Regions from separate parts of the Bacillus sp. MN7755 genome, predicted to be linked through region 2. Evidence: riboswitches for the same ligand, from Rfam matches in the RefSeq annotation. Region 2 holds a riboswitch; the other holds the start of a gene.
The links. A riboswitch is a leader RNA that binds a small molecule or an ion and turns the genes downstream of it on or off. The one in region 2 is predicted to bind S-adenosylmethionine.
Positions count from the first base shown of each region.

Region 1: linked by a shared signal. The riboswitch ahead of metK (methionine adenosyltransferase) and the one ahead of ACYVEC_RS03870 (cyclase family protein) in region 2 are both predicted to bind S-adenosylmethionine.

Region 1 covers NZ_BTRL01000017.1:321,815-325,241, reverse strand. Annotated here, with positions in the region: gene pckA (phosphoenolpyruvate carboxykinase (ATP)) at 1-1,296, opposite strand, end outside; SAM riboswitch class I at 1,525-1,646, shown strand; gene metK (methionine adenosyltransferase) at 1,814-3,013, shown strand; gene ACYVEC_RS20955 (hypothetical protein) at 3,055-3,234, opposite strand; gene ACYVEC_RS20950 (hypothetical protein) at 3,241-3,420, opposite strand.
Region 2 covers NZ_BTRL01000005.1:130,408-133,834, forward strand. Annotated here, with positions in the region: gene ACYVEC_RS03860 (nucleotidyltransferase domain-containing protein) at 1-7, opposite strand, end outside; gene ACYVEC_RS03865 (PRK06851 family protein) at 130-1,239, opposite strand; SAM riboswitch class I at 1,389-1,501, shown strand; gene ACYVEC_RS03870 (cyclase family protein) at 1,585-2,217, shown strand; gene ACYVEC_RS03875 (hypothetical protein) at 2,245-2,625, opposite strand; partial or broken gene ACYVEC_RS03880 (ATP-binding protein) at 2,840-3,332, opposite strand.

The DNA.
Region 1 (3,427 bases), on a different contig from region 2:
TTCGCCACCAGTCCAGCCAGTGTTTACTAAGAATACTTTCGCATCGTGTTTCTCAATTTTTTCACCAAGCATTTCAGCATAGCGAGATGCATCAAGTGGTAAGAATGGTGAACCGAAGCAAGTTGAGAATGTTGCTTGCGGAGATGTAACACCGCGCTCTGTTCCTGCTAGTTTACTAGTATAACCACTTAAGAAATGATACATAGCTTGTTCTTTTGATAACTTACTGATTGGAGGCAATACGCCAGATGCATCAGCAGTTAAGAAAATGATTGTATTTGGGTGTCCAGCAACACTTGGCAGTACGATATTATCGATCGCATGCATAGGGTATGCAGCACGAGTATTTTCTGTTAAAGTAGTATCGTTATAGTCTGCGATACGCGTTTGGTTATTAATGATAACGTTTTCTAAAACAGATCCAAATTTGATTGCATCGAAAATTTGTGGTTCTTTCTCGTGAGAAAGGTTTACACATTTTGCGTAGCAACCGCCTTCAATATTGAATACACCGTTATCAGACCAACCATGCTCATCATCACCGATTAATTTGCGGTTTGGATCAGCAGATAATGTTGTTTTACCTGTTCCAGATAAACCGAAGAATAGTGCTACGTCACCTTCTTCACCTACGTTTGCAGAGCAATGCATAGAAAGAATATCTTGTTCAGGTAGTAAGAAGTTCATAATAGAGAAGATTGATTTTTTCATTTCTCCAGCGTATTCTGTACCACCAATTAGTACGATACGTTTTTCGAATGAAACCATAATGAATGCTTCAGAGTTTGTACCGTCAACAGCTGGATCAGCTTTGAAATTCGGCGCAGAAACAATTGTGAACTCTGATTCATGAGTTGTTAATTCTTCTTCAGTTGGACGAATGAATAATTGATGTACAAATAAATTGTGCCATGCATATTCGTTAATAACTTGAATTGGTAGGCGGTAATTGCGGTCAGCGCCTGCAAATCCATTGAAGACGAATAACTCTTCTTTTTCTTTTAAGTATTCTAAAACTTTAGTATATAATTTATTAAAATGTTCTTCAGAAATCGGTTGATTCACAGCTCCCCAAGCAATTTTGTCAGCAACCGATGCTTCTTTCACAATAAATTTATCTTTAGGAGAACGTCCTGTATATTTTCCTGTTGAAGCAGAAACGGCACCAGTCGAAGTTAATTTCCCTTCATTTCGCATTAATACTTTTTCCACTAATTGCGGAACACTTAGTTGAATCTGTGCATTGCTTCCGTTCAATAATTCGTGTAAACCAATTTGGACATTCACAGTACTCATATTTATATACCATCCTTTTCATTTAATGAAATATTTCTCGTAATCCCCAACAAGAGTATAACACAATTATATAAATAATGTATACTATTTATTTCTTTTTGTTTGTGTGAATACATTATTTCCTTATTAATATTTCATTTTAGGCGTATTGAGAAAAACTTTCAGGAAAATGTGAATATTAATTGACAAATGAATATCATTTCTTTAGTATAGGTTGGGACGGATACTCTCTTATCCCGAGCTGGCGGAGGGACAGGCCCGATGAAGCCCAGCAACCTCACTTGTAGTGGTAAATACAGGTGAATAGGTGCTAAAACCTGTGCGAGGCTACAGGTCTCGAACGATAAGAGCGAAGGGCAAAAAGCAGTATGCAAGTAGCAAATTAAACCTTTCCTCTATGTAAAGTAGGAAAGGTTTTTCTGTATGCTTGTGGGAGAATAAATGTATGTCGCAGTTTGTGGCAAATTAAGGATGAGTTCCGTACAATATATACAATTACTGTAGGGAGGTTTACCACATGACAAAAAAACGTCATCTGTTCACATCTGAGTCTGTAACTGAAGGACATCCAGATAAAATTTGTGACCAAATTTCTGATTCAATTTTAGATGCGATCTTATCAAAAGACGCAAATGCACGTGTAGCTTGTGAAACAACTGTAACAACTGGTTTAGTATTGGTAGCGGGGGAAATTACGACTTCTACTTACGTAGATATTCCAAAAATCGTTCGTGAAACAATTCAAGGCATTGGTTACACACGCGCAAAATACGGATTCGATGCAGAAACTTGTGCAGTTTTAACATCTATCGATGAGCAATCTGCTGACATCGCTATGGGTGTTGACCAAGCGCTAGAAGCACGCGAAGGTCAAATGACTGACGCTGAGATTGAGGCAATTGGTGCAGGAGACCAAGGTTTAATGTTTGGTTTCGCATGTAATGAGACACAAGAATTAATGCCACTTCCAATCTCGCTTGCTCACAAATTAGCTCGCCGTTTAACTGAAGTACGTAAAGATGATACATTATCATACTTACGTCCGGATGGAAAAACGCAAGTTACAGTTGAGTATGATGAAAATGGTAAACCTGTACGTGTAGATACAATTGTAATTTCTACACAGCATCATCCAGATGTTACATGGGAAGAAATCGATCGCGATTTAAAAGAGCATGTAATTAGGACTGTAGTTCCAGCAGAATTAATGGATGGAGAAACGAAATTCTTCATTAACCCAACTGGTCGCTTCGTAATTGGTGGACCACAAGGTGATGCTGGTTTAACAGGACGTAAAATCATCGTTGATACTTACGGTGGATACGCTCGCCACGGTGGTGGTGCATTCTCTGGTAAAGATGCAACAAAAGTTGACCGCTCTGCAGCATATGCAGCTCGTTATGTTGCGAAAAACATCGTAGCAGCTGGTCTTGCTGATAAAGCAGAAGTACAACTTGCATACGCAATCGGTGTAGCACAACCAGTATCAATTTCAGTTGATACATTCGGCACTGGTAAAGTATCTGAAGACGTACTAGTAGAACTAGTTCGTAACAACTTCGATCTTCGCCCAGCTGGTATTATTAAAATGCTAGACTTACGTCGCCCAATTTACAAACAAACAGCAGCTTACGGCCACTTCGGACGTACTGATGTAGATCTATCATGGGAACGTACAGACAAAGCTGCAGCTTTAAAAGAGCAAGCTGGTCTATAATATATGAAAAAAAGCTTTGCGCAGTGAGCGCAAAGCTTTTTTTATTTCGTTTTACTTATGATTTGGATGCATGATTTGCAATACACTTCTCCGTCTAGCTCAATATACTTTTTCATATTTGTTATGCCGCTTGCTGGAAATGGCATATGAATCCACGCTTTTTCATATGTTTTTATTTCTTTTTGGCATGATTTACAAACAGTTGGCTTTTTTTGAAACATGTGAAATTAACCTTTCATTTGACGTGCTTTTCCTGCGCAAAATGCACTGCTCAGTAAAAATAGCGTTGCGAATATAATGCTTACTAATGTAGAGTATGGGATTGCGCCTTTTAGAGAAAAACCGACAGTGATGGAAGCAACAAATAAGAGGATGAATGTTGTTGTTAATTTTTTATATAGTTCCATAATATGT
Region 2 (3,427 bases):
CTCTCATTTCATACCCTCTCCATTTTTTGATTATTTCCTTGGAAATTCGACAAATATACTACTAAGTTTACTACATACTAAAATAGCTGTCAGAAAATTCCCGACAGCCTGTCAAAATTCCTCATTTTTTTATTTGTTCTTTTCTGTTACACTAACCGCAATTCGTTCAAACTCTTTTTGAATCTCCTCTTTATATGCGTCTACTTTTGAAAAATCCATAGCAGCAATATAAATTCGTTCTAATTTATCACGAACCGATTTTGCTTTCGCTAAGAAAGACATTGCCTCATTCATTTTTGCTTTATATTGAATCGACACGTCTCGAATTTCTGCCGCATACTTCTCATCTGTCCCTGGTGTCACAATCAGGGCATACATATCTATAATCTCATCACCTTCGCGGCTTGGAAAATATTCATGTGGTGCGGTGCTATCAAAAATTGCAAACCCTAATTCTCTTACGATAACCATATCAAGACTATTTGGATCAAATCCACAATGATATACTTCAACTTCAAATCCTTTTTCTTCTGCCGCTTTAGCTAATTTTTTGAGCATTGTTGATTTCCCAGAGCCTGGGCGCCCTTTTATAAAATAACGATGTGGTAATCTTTCTGTTAAATTAGGAACAAAATCAACTGCTCCTTTCGGTGTAGCTGCTCCTAAAAAGCGATGTTTCACAAGAGATTGTTTCCCGCCTTTATCTGTAAACAATTTTTGAATCAGCTGATCTGTTAGTTTATTTGCTTTATTAAAATCAATATTATTAATATATATTTTCTCCCACTCATCATGTATAACTAATGCCTCGTTAAAACAAGCGTACGCTGTTTGAAAAGCTTTGCTTGCTTCTGAAACAAATCGTTCAATTTCCACCTTTTGCTTTCTTAATTTATCTGAGTCCCAAGCAACCCCTAAATTGATATATTCCTCGACGACTCCTGGCATTTTCGGCTCAATCACATGCGGTGATGTTCCATCAACAATTCCTACTTTTAACTTCGGGATAATTACACCGTCAACCGATTTGTTATCAGAAGAACAGTGTAAAAATTCAATATCATACCCTTTTTCAACCCATTCACGACCTATTGCCTTAATTAAAGAAGATTTCCCCGTTCCAGGGCCACCCTTTAAAATAAATAACCTGTTTAGCCCTTTTAAATTCTCTTCGTATAAATTATGAAATCCTCTAGCTGTATTTCCACCAGCATAATAATTCAATACATTTCCTGTCACTGCACTCACTCCTTCGCAGCATTCTATTTACATAAGCTACAATATGCGAGCAACTTTATTTGGGTGAATACCTATTTTGTATTGCAGAAAAAAAGGAAATGAATTACAATTTTATTATCATGAAAATTCAGAATTTAAAATTGAATATACCTTTATCAAGAGAGGCAGAGGGATCGGCCCTTTGAAGCCCAGCAACCTCAGTTTATACAAACTGAATAGGTGCTAATTCCTGCAAAATGCATTGCATTTTGGAAGATAAGACTCAATTAGTATGTAAAGCTCATCTTTCTTGATTATGAAGGATGTTTTTTTTATATTTTAAAACGTATATTGGAGGTATTTAAAGTGAAAGTAATTGACCTATCACAAACATTTGAAAACAATATGTCTCAATTCCCTGGAACACCAAAAATCAATCTAGAAGCCATTACAAGCGTTGAAGAGACCGGCTATCAAGTTACAGATTTTCATTCTGTCGTTCATGTTGGTACGCATTGTGATGCTCCTGCGCATTTCATTTCAGGCGCAACGACCATCGATCAATTACCCCTTGATCAATTTGTAGGCGAAGCCGTTCTTATCGATGTAACTCATATTCAAGAGAGAAAGTTACATAAGGAAGTACTGCATGATGTTGATATACAAGAAGGCGATATTGTTATTTTCCATTCCAATCTATCTACTAAATGGAATACAGAGGCGTATGAGAAAGAAGCTTTTTATCTTTCTGAAGAATTAGCTGAAGAACTAGTTCAATTAAAAGTAAAATCTGTCGGTTTAGATTTCATTTCTCCTGATGAGGTAACGACAGAAACATCACCGATTCATCATATACTACTTGGGAATAATATTTATTTAATTGAAAACTTAACAAACTTAAATGCCATTAACACGGAACGTTTCTTTTTCTCTGCTGCACCTTTAAAAATTAAAGATAGTGACGGTGCTTTTGCAAGAGCATTCGCTGTTATTTTTTAAACAAATTACACAAAAAAGCAAAGGTCATCATTGACCTTTGCTTCTATATTTTTTATTTAAATTAAGAAAGAATTGCTCGACACGAGGACGTACCCAAGCTAAATAATCTTTCTCTTTCTTCTTTGTACAAGCTATTTCTTCCCCATCTACCATCTCGACAAGCTCTAGCTCTAACAGTTGCCTCGTAAATGCTAACATATTTATTTCTTCGGCCGGATACTCTTCTTTCAATTTCTCCTCAATTTCCCCCAATAAAAAACCGTCACGCATCATTGCCAATGCATCAATCCAAAGTGGCGGCATTTCATATTTTTCTCCTGTAATTGTATCTTTTACAATATAATTCTTTTGCTCTTTTCGAAATTGAATCGTGTGCAAGCATACAGTCGAATTTAATGTTAATTCCATCATACCACCCCTTTCATCATATCTGCATAGAAAAAAGGATGCGCGTGCACCCCTTACTACCGTAACCGTTACATGAATAACAAATCTCATGTCGATATTTTCCTCCATTATAAACGAAGTATTTTATAAAAAAAACCCTTCTTGAAACATTTTATAAAATGTTTATATTTACACAACAAGAACACTTTTCTGAAAAATATTTTCTTCTAGCACATTATACTATCGGTAAAAAAATCTCCACTTTCGTTCCTATTCCCACGCTACTTTGAATCGCAGTACTTCCTTGATGTTCCTTAATAATTTTATATGTGATCATCAATCCAAGTCGTCCCGTACCATTCTCCTTTGTTGTGTAAACAACTTTTCCAACCTTCTCTATACCAAAACCTTGATCTTCAACAGAAATACACAAATGCCTTTCAGTTTTTTGATATGCACGAATATGAATATCTCCACCTTCTGGCATTGATTCTATTCCATTTTTAATAACACTTGTTTTAATTGTTTATCATCACCATTTATAACAGGTAGATTTCTATCTACTTGCACATGAAATTTCACTCTATATCGTGCTGCATAACTTTCCATTAGCTGTACAACATATAAAAGGATTTCCGTATATTACACCATTCATAATTCGTTGGTTTCGGTTTTCCTAATAACATCAATTCACTAACAAACCCGTTAATTCTTTCAAATACTTTTAAGGCTTCTTTTTCCTCATAGATAAAGCTTTTAAATTTGTTCATATAAATACTCCTCATGTTCTATACAAACACTCTACATATTATTTCCTTAAATT